4 regions of the Catenovulum adriaticum genome follow, and region 2 is predicted to be linked to each of the others. Evidence: predicted binding sites of a transcription regulator. Region 2 holds the regulator's gene; each other region holds the start of a gene.
The links. Region 2 encodes LexA, which represses DNA repair genes until DNA is damaged. Its sites were predicted from a motif close to TACTGTATNNNNATACAGTA; they were not measured.

Region 1 (3,218 bases), 1.4 Mb from region 2:
TAAGTCACCCCAATTTAAATAATAATCTAAGACCATTTGTCTGTATTTAGTGATTTAATGTCATTATTTCTAAATTATAAGGCTTTAACTTATTTTATAATAGCAGATTGTTTTTACGCGTATTTATTTTAGAGGTCGACTTTGCAACAAACCCAAAGCCAATCCCCAGCTCAATTAAAATCGAACACCATTAAAACCATGGTATTAGTGGTTGGGATAGTGCTGATTGCGACAACATTAAGAGCGCCAATCACCGGGATAGCACCCGTTTTAGAGCAGGTAATAGGCCACTTTAATTTAACTGCCTCACAAGCCGGTTTGTTAACTACTTTACCCCTTATTGCATTTGCGATTGCCTCTCCCTTAGCAGCGATGCTTGCAAAAAGGTTAGGCTTAGAAATATCGTTACTGATCGCGCTTATTTTTATTGGTTTAGGCTGTTTTTCACGCGTATTTAATTTTCAATCTGTATTATTTATTGGTACTGGTATTATTGGGGTAGGGATTGCGATTGGTAATGTTTTACTGCCTAGTTTAATTAAACGAGATTTTCCTCAAAAAGTGGCAATAATGACTTCTATTTATGTGCTTTCAATGGGGATAGTTGGCGGTGGTTTTTCGGCTTTAGTGATCCCATTGGCTGAATTTAATGAGTTTGGCTGGCAAATATCTTTAGCTTTGTTTTCAATAGTTGTCGTGATTGCCATTTTATTTTGGTTGCCTCAATTAAATCAAAAAACGCCGCCCACACAAAATTTAGTGCAAACCAAAGCAAATGCTAAAATATGGCATTATGCGCTTGCTTGGCAAGTGACCTTTTACTTGGGGTGCAACTCATTATTTACTTATATTATTGTGGGTTGGCTGCCTAGTATATTAATTGAAAGTGGACATTCTGCTGAGCAAGCAGGCGTTTTGCATGGCGTTTTTTTAATTGCGACCGCCGTACCCGGGTTAATTTTGGTCCCACTGCTGGCTAAATTAAAAGATCAACGTGCGCCTGCTGTGGGTATTGCTTTACTTGCAGCTATCAGTTCATTGAGTTTATTTTATTTTCCAAGTTTAGCTTTTTTATTTACCTTGATTGTTGGCTTTTGTTCAGGCGCTTGTTTTATTTTAGGTTTGTCTTTTATTAGTTACCGTACGCAAAATTCGCAACAAGCAGCTGCGTTATCTGGAATGGGGCAATGCTTTGGCTATTCACTCGCCGCGTTTGGTCCTATGTTGGCAGGCTTTTTACACACTCAAATTGGTGATTGGTCGGGCGCTGTTTGGTTATGTGCAGCGGGTAATTTGATTTGTGCAACCGTTGGTTTTTGGTGTGGCCGTAATACTCAGTTACCAGCTTAGTTGTTCAGGGCAAAATCATACTTGAATAATTTTCAGACAAAGATTAAAGGATGAGCCATAATTTTCGCAAAAATGCGGCAACTACATCGCTGTAAGCTTGAATTTTTCGTGATGAAAAATACATTTTGCTCTAACATAATGGCTCTCCTAGATACTACCTACCATATTTCAGAGTGTGATCTGCTTTATTTAGTTGTTGAGCTAGAGCATGAATAAAATCGGTTAATACTTTAATTATGATAAGATTATGCTACATTACCTGTAATTTTATACAGTTTGGTGTGGTCTTGTGTTTGCAGAATATAATTGGTTATTACTTGGCTTAATTGCTTGTGGTGTCGTTATTCAATTGTGGTTAGTATTATTACTGGTTAGTCAGCGCCGTCAGCTACAGCAATTGAACCTTGATAAAAATAATGCACAAAGCCAATTAACTGATTTACGTTTATCGCTGATGAACCAAACGCATGAGCAATTTAGTGCACTAGAGCAAAGACTAAATCAGCAACAAAGTAAACTGCAAGAGCAGCAACATCAGTCTCAACAAAGCGCCTCACGTAGCCACCTTGAATTACTTGATTTAATTAATCGCAATCATGCCGAGCATAGGCAAGAGCTGGCTAAAGCTGTGCACCAGCAAAGCGAAACAGTTTCCAAAAGATTGGGCGAGCTAGCTAATATTACCGAAAGCCGGCTTGATAAGTTATCGAATCGCGTTAACGAAAAATTGAGCGAAGGGTTTGAAAATACCGTTAAAACTTTTAATGATATTCTTAAGCGCTTAGCTTTGATTGATCAAGCTCAGCAGAAAATTTCAGAGCTATCTGGTAATGTTGTGAGTTTGCAAAATGTATTAACCGATAAACGCAGCCGTGGTGCGTTTGGTGAAGTTCAGTTATATAACTTAATTGAAAACACGTTAGCATCAGAGCAATTTGAAAAACAAGCTAAATTGTCCAACGGGCGTATTGCCGATTGCTTATTAAAGTTGCCAGAGCCGACTGGCAATATAGTGATAGATTCAAAATTTCCGCTTGAAAATTATCAACGTATGATGGCTGACGGCATATCAGAGATTGAACGAAAGGCGATTGAACGTCAATTTAAAGCTGACGTTAAAAAGCATGTGCAAGATATTGCTGAGCGTTACATTATTGAAAAAGAAACTTCAGACAGCGCAATTTTATTTTTACCTGCCGAAGCTGTTTTTGCTGAAATTCATGCTTACCATCCTGATATTGTTGAATTTGCTTGGCAAAGGCGCGTATGGTTAACCTCACCCACCACTTTAATGGCGATATTAACCACAGCTAAAGCGGTATTAAAAGACGAAGCGACTAGGCAGCAAGTTCATGTAATTCAGCAGCATTTAATTAAGCTATCGAGCGATTTTAATCGTTTTCAGGGGCGTTTCGATCAATTGGCAAGACATATAGATCAGGCCGCTAATGATGTGAAACAAATCCACACCTCAGCCAGCAAAATTACCAATCGATTCCAATCCATAGAACAAGTCAAACTCGATGAAATAGAGCAAACGTAGGCTAGATAGGCGCCGTGGGCGCGCATCTACGTTACTTTGGTTTTTATGCCAGCGTTTTTATTTCAGGTAGGCGCGAAGCTTGCTCGCGCGATAACAAAAAAGCCCCGTTTGGTTTTAACCAATCGGGGCTTTTAAATTAGGGTTGAGTGGTTAATTAAAGGTTATAACCGCGTTCTTCGTGGCTGGTAATATCCAAACCTTGAATTTCTTCGTCGCGTTCAACTCGAATACCCTTGGTAATCAGGCCTACAATTTTCAATAAAATAAAGCTAACGACAGCGGTATAAGCAAACGTCGCCCCAATGCCAATAAGTTGTACTTGTAG
Region 2 (3,218 bases):
CTATAGTGACAGGTCTATCTTGGCCTTTAAGCATGTTTTGTATGACCATAGCTAACATGCCTGTTTTGGGTTTTAGTAATCGACCTGTTCTTGAACGGCCAGACTCTGGATAAAATTTTATTGAGTGTCCTTTACTGATTAGCTGAGACAGATACTCTTTAAATACTTCGGAATAGAGTTTATTGCCTCTAAAAGAGCGGCGCATAAAAAACGCTCCAGAGCGCCGGAAGATTCCACCCATTGGCCAAAAGTTAAGATTAACGCCTGCGGCAATATGAGGAGGGACTAAGCCTTGGTGATATATCACATAAGTCAATAATAAATAATCCATATGGCTGCGATGGCAAGGCATATAAATGATTTCATGGCCATCTTGTGCGAGCTTTCTTATTTTTTCACCATTTTTAACTTCAATCCCAGAGTAAAGCTTGTTCCAAATCCAAGTTAAAACAGTATCCCCAATTCTGATCCAACTATCGCGATAATCGGCAGCTATTTCATTTAAATAATTTTTTGCCTGCTCTTTCGCTTTTTCATAAGAGATATTTTTGCTTTTTGCTTCATCGTTAATAGCATCTTTGATCGAAGGGGATGCTAACAGCGAGGTTAATAAATGATCTCTTTGCCAAAGTCTGGGGCCAGCCATCGTTAATTGCTGCCTTTGAAAATGAAAACGAGCGACGCGCAATAACTTATGTGCTATTTCAGGAGAGCTACCATGTTGGTCAACGACAAATCTAAGAGAGAGTGGTTGATTAACGGAAACAAAATTATCTCGTCCTATAAATAACACCGTAAATATTTTACGTAACCAGCTGGGCTTTTTTTGATGGTTGAAAAGCTTTTTTATATTAGAGGTTTCTTTGCCGGGCGAACGTCCCCAACTGATAAAACAAGGGACGAGTTTGGCATCTAAATCGGGTTGCTGCACATGTTGCTGTAATACCGTTTGAATTTGCTCAGTAGCATCAGTTTTCCCCGGCTCTTTAGCTAATACCGGTTGTAGTTTATCTAAACATACGTAACGACGAAAAAGCGTGTCATTCACTTTAACCGGCTTAAACGGGTCAGGTAAATTAGATTTTTTACAAGCTGATTTTAATGCGATTAAATCAGATAGTGAATCATGTTTAATAACATAAAAAATGGGCTGTTTAGTCGAGCCTAATTCTAAATCTAAATCATCTAAAATTACCTTTGAACTCATCAGGAGTTTCATTGGTAGGTTTAGGAGCTGAGCAAAAAATTTTTTATAGTCTGTCATTTAAAGTCATTAAGCTGAATATTTCTTTATATTGTAACATGTTGAGCTGAACACACAGCCATCAATTTTAGCTTGAAGTGATTTTGCACAGCATGTTTTGTAGATTCACAATGGTTTAAGCAATATTCTATTTGCGTTTTTAAAGCACCTGTATATACTAACAGTAATGAGTACTGTATGGATAAACATTAAATGAAAGCTTTAACTGCACGCCAAAGTCAAATACTGCAACTAATAAAAGATAACATTCAAGATACAGGTATGCCACCAACAAGAGCCGAAATTGCGTCTATTTTAGGGTTTAAATCTCCTAATGCAGCCGAAGAGCATTTAAAAGCGTTGGCTAAAAAAGGTGCTATTGAAATAATTGCAGGTACCAGCAGAGGTATTCGTTTAGTACAAGAAGAATCGATAGAAGACGAAGGCTTGCCTTTAATTGGTCAAGTTGCAGCAGGTTCTCCTATCTTAGCTCAAGAGCATGTTGAAGAGCACTATCAAGTTGACCCTCATTTATTTAAACCTAATGCCGATTATTTATTGCGAGTTCAAGGCGATAGTATGATTGAAATTGGCATTATGGATGGAGACTTATTAGCGGTTCATAAAGCCCAAACTGCATTAAATGGGCAAGTTGTTGTGGCTCGAGTTGAAGACGATGTGACGGTGAAGCGATATCAGCAACAAGGAAGTAAAGTTACATTAATTGCTGAAAATAAAGATTTTTCACCAATCGAAGTTGATTTAAAATCGACCCCTTTTGCAATTGAAGGTTTAGCGGTTGGCGTAATAAGAAATACAGATTGGATTTAACTTGTTATTCAAAGCAAGGCTCTTATAGTCGCAGTTGTCTGAATCGCTATATAAAAAAGCTTAATAGGTTTAGTATATTAAGCTTTTTTGACGCTATTATTCGGATTTAATGTAAAATTTCAATTTAACTTAACCCTACCTTAGCGCTAATTTATTCTGCACCGTCTCCTATTTACTTCAGATATTCTGATTTTTATTTATATTAAATAATTGTAAATTTTCAAATCCTTGACTAATTTTTATACATGCATTGTTTGCGCAAGTAAAAAACGACAACGCACTATAAAATTACAATAACAAGGAGAAAGCCGTGAGCCAAAAGTGTAAAGTTTTTATGGCTTTAGTTTCGTTGCTACCATTTACATTAGTTTACGCAGCTGAAACAGCAACACACTCAACGATTAATTTACGAGCAGGGGTAACAGACATCAGTCATCAAGTTTATGACTTGCATATGACTATTTTTTATATCTGTATTGTGATTGGTTTAGTCGTTTTTGGCGCTATGTTCTATGCCATTATATTCCATCGCAAATCCAAAGGTGCAAAAGCAGCTAATTTTCACGAAAGCATAAAAGTGGAAATTGCGTGGACAATCATCCCTATCATTATACTTATTGTAATGGCTATACCCGCGACTAAAACACTGATTGCGATGGAGGATGCAAACGAAGCCGATTTAACGATTGTCGTTACCGGTTCACAGTGGAAATGGCACTATAAATACTTAGATCATGACATTGAGTTTTACAGCTTGCTTGCTACCCCCAACGAACAAATTACTGGTAAGTGGTTAAAAGGTGATACTTACCTTTTAGAAGTAGACAAACCTTTAGTGATCCCAACTAATAAAAAAGTTAGATTTTTAATGACCTCTGATGATGTTATTCACAGTTGGTGGGTACCGGATTTTGCGGTTAAAAAAGATGCGAACCCTGGATTTATTAATGAAGCTTGGACCAATGTTAATGAGCCAGGTATTTATCGCGGTCAGTGCGCAGAACTTTGTGGTAAAGATCATGGTTTTATGCCGGTCGTTGTAAAAGCGTTAGAGCCAACTGAATTCGATCTGTGGATGGAGAAGAAAAAGCAAGAAAAAGCTGCCGCTAAAGCCGAAGAGAAACGTTTGCTTGCAATGAGTATG
Region 3 (3,218 bases), 600 kb from region 2:
AAATTCCTTTGTTAGTTGTGAATAAGACTTGTTTTATTTTTAAACAAATCTGACTGTCACTAAGTTAAACGGGTGAGATGCATGATTGGATGCAAATTAATTTATTTTTTTTCAAAAATTTAAAATTAATTTTTAAAGCGTTGAATTTTAATATAAAAAACCCGGTTCAAAACCGGGTTTTAAAAGCGGATTAAGGGTCAAGTTTTGATAACACTATAACGTGACTAGCTCCGTGGTATATAAAACTTTAGTAGGTGAACCACTAGGTGAGCCACCTAAAGGTTCCAAACTAACGGCTAATGCCGCTAATTCAACTGTGCCAAATAAATCGGATTTGGCTAAGTTGAGCTCACCGGATTTAGGTAATAACCCAAGTGAAACTGGCGCTCTGCCATCCGAAGCCACAAACCAAAGTTCATAATCGTTATTAGCTTGAGCTGTTAATTTATCCGTTGCTTTAACTTTTATTTGCTGCTCACCAACTTCAATTAACCAAAGTGCTTGAGCTTTTTCGCTTTGCACTACCGCAAATTGTGATGGCGTTGAATCAACAGGTTCGAGTCGCACTAAAATAACAGCCAATATAATAGCGGCTGCCGTTGCAATGCTGGCTAATCCCGGCCAAAATTTAGCGGATTTAAGTTCAACTACTTCTGCGGATGCGGAGCTTGTTTGTCTGGTTGAAGCAATGCTGTCTTCGTCAAACCCAAGTCGCTGACTCACTTCAACCCAAACTTTGTCACTGGGTGTTTTAGGTTCGAGTTTATGACCTAATACATTAATGTATTGCTCCCAAATCCAAGTTGTTTCACGTACTAGTTGGTGCTGCATCATTAATTGCTGATAACGTCGCCTTGCGCCGCCTCGCAATGTACCCAGTACGTATTGTGCAGCTAATGCATTACGTCTGTCTTCTACTAAATAGTTCATATGGCTAAACACCTCTGCAGACTTTGCAGCCCACGTCTAATCCAACTTTTAATTGAACCCAAGGGTGAGCCCATATTGGCGCAAACTTCCCGATGGCTCAAACCATTATAATACGCAAAATGAATGGCTTGCTTTTGATCTGAATCCAATTCATCCATGCATTCAGCCATTTTTGTAGCACTAATACCAACCTGCTCTAAACTTGAATTTTCTGCTGATTCATCTACTTGCAACATATCTTGCTCTTGTAATGGCAATTCATGTCTGACATTGTGATAACGAATCAAATCTAAAGCTCGATAGCGAACAATACTAATCATCCAAGTTAAAACGGTTCCTTTACCCAGTTGATATTCACCAGCGTTATGCCAAATTCGAACGTAAGCTTCTTGTAAAGCTTCTTCCGACAGCTCTTTTTGCTTTAGCATTTTAAAGCAAACCGCATATAACTGAGCACTAGTAGCGTGATAGAGCTCAGCGAAAGCTTGTTTGTCTCCAAGCGCTGTGGCTTTTAATAACTTTAAGTGTTGTTCGTGTTCCATGGTAAGACCTTTTTATAGGCTCAGCTTAACAAGCAAATCATTTAAAGCTCAATAAGCCAAACGAGTATGTTAGATTTTTGGATGCAATTTATTTATAACAGTAGTTTATTTACGCCACATAAAGTAAATAGATCATGGCTTACTCTAGTTTATTTTATCCGCTGCAGCAAATAGATAGGCTTAACTGTTATTTTGTCGAGAAAGAGTTTTTCTTGTACTTTTCTCAATCCACAAGCTAATATACTGTTAATTTAAACAGTTCAAATTAAACTACTTTATGCAATTAAGTCGCTTAGCAAAACAATCTGTCACTAGCCTAACAGGTGTTGGTCCTAAACTGGCCGAAAAGCTAGCGCATCTGCATATCCACTCTGTTGAAGATTTACTCTTTCATTTACCATTTCGCTATCAAGACAAAACACATATTTACCCAATAAGTGATTTATTACCAGAGCTGCAAACCAGTGTGCAAGGTGAAATTATCAACAGCAGTATTTCATTTGGAAAAAAACGCATACTGAATTGTGTACTGGATGATGGTTCTGGCTTAATAACATTAAAATTTTTTAATTTTAATGCCGGTCAAAAAAATCAATTAACGCCGGGTAAATTTGTTAGAGCTTTTGGCGATATTAAACGCGGTCGCAGCGGCTGGGAAATCATCCACCCTGAATACAAAGTAAGCAGCTCAGCACAAATCGAAGTTGAAGAAGCGTTTACCCCTGTTTATTCAACAACTGAAGGCTTAAAGCAGTCAAGCCTACGGCAACTAACCGAACAAGCGTTAAATAAACTACAAAAAGCAGGTGTTGAAGATTTATTACCTAATGTTTCGCAAACTCAGCATTATAATTTGCAGGCCGCATTAGAATTAATTCATCGTCCGCCGCCTGATGTTTCACTTGCTGATATTGAGCAAGGCAAACATCCCGCACAGCAAAGATTAGCGCTAGAAGAGTTAGTGGCGCATAATTTAAGCATGTTAAAGATCAGAGCCGATGCTCAGCAAGTTCAAGCCGCCTCCATTCCTATTGCCCAACCAACGATTGAAGCGTTTCTAGCTAACTTACCTTTTAGCCCAACTCAAGCTCAAAACCGAGTTACTGGGGATATCCAACAAGATATGCAGCAAAATTACCCGATGATGCGCTTGGTTCAAGGCGATGTTGGCTCAGGTAAAACCTTAGTCGCGGCCTTAGCTGCACTCTCTGCACTCGCGCAAGGGTTTCAAGTTGCACTTATGGCACCTACCGAAATTTTAGCTGAGCAACATGCTATTAATTTCCATCGCTGGTTTAGTCCATTAGGCTATAAAGTTGACTGGCTTGCCGGTAAACTAAGTGCAAAACAAAAGCGAGAAGCACAAACCAGAATTGCCAGCGGCGAAAGTAAAATGATTGTTGGCACACACGCCCTGTTTCAGCAAGATGTTGAGTTTGATCACCTCGCATTAGCAATTGTTGATGAACAACACAGGTTTGGCGTTCATCAACGTCTTAGCTTGCGCGAAAAAGGCGCTAAAAAAGGCATGGCTCCACATCAACTAATTATGACAGCAACGCCCATACCCAGAACGTTAGCTATGACAGCCTATGCCGATTTAACGACCTCTGTAATTGATGAATTACCGCCAGGGCGCACTCCAATTCAAACTGTTGTTTTGCCTGATAGTAGACGAGATGAAGTAATTCAAAGAGTTTATCAAGCCTGCAAACACGAAAAACGCCAAGCTTATTGGGTTTGCAC
Region 4 (3,218 bases), 500 kb from region 2:
GGGCAAAAAGGCGGAGTTACCGGATGTGGATTCAATACTAGAGAAAATCCAACGCATTGGACTAATACTGATAGCAAAATTACGTGCGATAAAAATGGTTGTAAAAACTAGTCCATCCAAATCGAAGGTGGTACTTTAGATACCACTTTCACAAAACTATACAGTTTAATCTTAAGTAGCTTTGATCTAGAAAACTGGCGTATGGCTTTTTATTACTAACTTCTGCTTTCACTCAAACCTAAAAACTACAACAAGTAAAATAAATTAAACTTTTGTCCTAGCATTACCTTGCTCGGTATATAATTGCACTTAAACATAACCGCCAATTTCAATTAAATAAGTGCAGACTAGGCCAAAATCAGCAATTAATTTCAGGCAGGTGAGCCCATCTTGTTGTGTACTGCGGGGATAAAAACGCTCTTCGCATAGACCATTTTTCGGTCATATTACTGCTAGCAATAAAGGTAGTGCCAGTGCCGTATTTGCTGTTGATTTGGTCGTATACTTGCATGACTTCTGGTTTATCTAGGCTTTTGTCAAATAAGCTGTGCTGCGTGAATTTTCCACTATGTAATTCAATAGCGCCTAACCCGCATTTATAAAAAGACACATTGGCAATAAATAACTTGTCTAATATTGAACTGACAGCACTAGCAATAACACAGGTATCTGATGTTGGCACCACAAATTCATACAAAAAGCTTCGTTTGATGAATTGCGCGTCATGTGGGGAGTTATGAGCAAAAATAGTCAGCTTTTTAACCACTGAGTTCTGTTTTCTAAGCTTCCTACCTATAATCTCAGCGTGGGTATTCAGAGCAGCATGTAAGCTACTTTTATCGGTAATTCTTGCCCCAAAGCTTCGTGTTGAAAATATCTCTTTCTTATCTTGTTTAACTTCATCCCAATTCAGGCATATTTCACCATTAAGCTCTCTTACCGTCTTTTCCAGTACAATACTGTGAAACTTACGCATTTTACTTGGGTTTTGCTGGGCAAGATCATAGGCGTTTTTTAAGCCGAACAACGCCAACCTTTTCGATAACCTAGAGCCAATTCCCCACACATCTGATAATTTCATTTGCGTTAAAATAGGTGTGGCCTGTTTAGTATCGCTGATAACAGCAACACCATTGTAACCATAAAGCTTTTTAGCAGCATGATTAGCACCTTTAGCCAAAGTGGGCGTGATTCCAAACCCAACACCAACAGGTAGTTTAACTTCACGCCAAACAGCTTGTCGTATTTCACGTCCAAGCTTATGCCAATCAGATACTTGGCAACTAAACTGCAAAAAAGATTCATCAATGCTATAAACATGCTGATTGCTGCAATAACGAGCTATGACATTCATCATACGGTCAGATAAATCGGCATAAAGCTCATAATTTGAAGAACGCACAACAACATTATGCTGAGCTAAGTATTCTTTGAGCTTAAAATAGGGTTCAAATTTAGGAATATTAAGCTTACGGGCAATAGGGCAGACGGCACAAACACAGCCATCGTTATTGGTTAACACTACGACTGGCTTGTTACGAATGCTCGGATCAAATACTTTCTCTGCCGAAGCGTAAAAAGCGACAGCATCAACTAAAGCAAACATTTCATTATTTCAGCGCAGTTACGGTGTAAACGAATAGATTGAGTGACCACCCCTTCAATTTGAAATTCGTCCATATCGGAAATATAAACAGGTGCAAACTCGCCAGAAGATGAAATCAAACTCTTCTTTTGTTTGTCTAGCACTTTACATACAAATGAACCATTATAATTAGCGACTATCACGTCATTTTGTTTGGTTGTAACCGCCCTATCTACGATCAATAAGTCACCATCATAAATGCCATTACCTTCCATAGAATCCCCTTTAGCTTGACCGATAAAAGTCGCATGTGGATGCTGTATCAATAGTTCATCAAGCGATAACCCTAGCTCTTTGTATTCTGCCGCTGGCGACTCAAAGCCAGTAATGCCTGCAAATGCATATATGGGAATAATTTTCATATTTCACGACTCGCTTAAAAAAACAAATTAAACTGTATGTTTATACAGTTTAATTTCAAGGTAAGTTTTATTCAAGTAGATTCGTACACTTTATAAAATCTCCAATATAGGTGGGCACTTAAACATAACTCCAGAGTGAAAGTTTATCCGCGTGGTTTGTAAGCACTGGGCTTGTAGATATGAACAAAATCGATACTTTTCGACAAAAAATTTCTTATGACGGATTAAACTGGCTAACGTTATTAAAATAGGTAAGCAAGCTTACAAATACCGAAAATCACAAAAGTTGAGTCAATCACTGATAATTTACTAATTATTTTAAGTAAGCAACATGCACGTTAATACACATTAACGTGCATGTTGGTAAAAGTTTAGTGGTCATTGATTAATTGTCCATTAAAGGAGCGCAGTATAAACTCAAAGTGTAATTTTTTTGGTCTTGTTGTTATTTAATCTTACTGCGATTGAGTCATAGCACCAATAAGCAAGCGGCAAAACTATTCTTCTACCACACACTTCATTACCCTGTAAAAAAACCGGTTGACTTTATTTTTTTGTTGAGTCAAGATTACCCTGTTTTTTTACAGGGGTAATTGTATGGCGAAATTTAATGATGAACAACTAAATTATTTTCAGGCAACCAAAGGAGCATATTCTGAGGTTACTGAGCGAGAAGCTACTGGTGATAAATCTGTAACAGTAGACAAACTCGAAAAAGAGGTTATTGCAACTATATGTAGCCTTGACTCTTTTGCTAGAGGGGGTGGGGGTGCTATGGATATCAAACCTGATACATTGACCTTTAACGTATGGTCTGAAGGCACTTATTTAAAGAAAGAACTTGTAATAAAATATCCAAAATCTCAAGGCAATGAATTAAGGCTTTATTTTAAAAAGGGCTCTGGGTTTTATCCTGAGTTTGGTGAAGTTTGGTTTATTTTTGTGATAGATGGAGTTCAAGAGTTATTCATTGGTTCCATGATGAAAGATACGTTCAATAATTTAACTTCAACTGATGCAAAAAAAATAGCTTATGAAGTAAATAATACGATAGATGAAGAAGATTTTAATTATATCAAGGCAATAAATGCTCCTAAAGCACATAATGAAGCCGCTTCATATTATGTTACATCTCAGCATAGAGATGTAACACTAGCCGCGCAGGTTATGAGAAGAAAAAATTACACCTGTGAGTTCAGTAAAAATCATTC

Region 1: OLW01_RS04880 (DNA recombination protein RmuC) is a predicted target of LexA. The motif match lies at 1,608-1,627, and genes of this name have one in related genera.
Region 3: recG (ATP-dependent DNA helicase RecG) is a predicted target of LexA. The motif match lies at 1,714-1,733, and genes of this name have one in related genera.
Region 4: umuD (translesion error-prone DNA polymerase V autoproteolytic subunit) is a predicted target of LexA. The motif match lies at 2,038-2,057, and genes of this name have one in related genera.

What each region holds. Positions count from the first base shown of each region.
Region 1 is NZ_CP109965.1:1,076,810-1,080,027, forward strand. It holds gene OLW01_RS04870 (AraC family transcriptional regulator) at 1-36, opposite strand, end outside; gene OLW01_RS04875 (MFS transporter) at 199-1,350, shown strand; gene OLW01_RS04880 (DNA recombination protein RmuC) at 1,640-2,893, shown strand; gene OLW01_RS04885 (ammonium transporter) at 3,048-3,218, opposite strand, start outside.
Region 2 is NZ_CP109965.1:2,828,661-2,831,878, reverse strand. It holds gene plsB (glycerol-3-phosphate 1-O-acyltransferase PlsB) at 1-1,264, opposite strand, end outside; gene lexA (transcriptional repressor LexA) at 1,457-2,074, shown strand; gene coxB (cytochrome c oxidase subunit II) at 2,385-3,218, shown strand, end outside.
Region 3 is NZ_CP109965.1:233,230-236,447, reverse strand. It holds gene OLW01_RS01050 (anti-sigma factor) at 214-930, opposite strand; gene OLW01_RS01045 (sigma-70 family RNA polymerase sigma factor) at 927-1,472, opposite strand; gene recG (ATP-dependent DNA helicase RecG) at 1,750-3,218, shown strand, end outside.
Region 4 is NZ_CP109965.1:2,331,405-2,334,622, reverse strand. It holds gene OLW01_RS10125 (hypothetical protein) at 1-111, shown strand, start outside; gene OLW01_RS10120 (Y-family DNA polymerase) at 359-1,606, opposite strand; gene umuD (translesion error-prone DNA polymerase V autoproteolytic subunit) at 1,594-2,007, opposite strand; gene OLW01_RS10110 (HNH endonuclease) at 2,605-3,218, shown strand, end outside.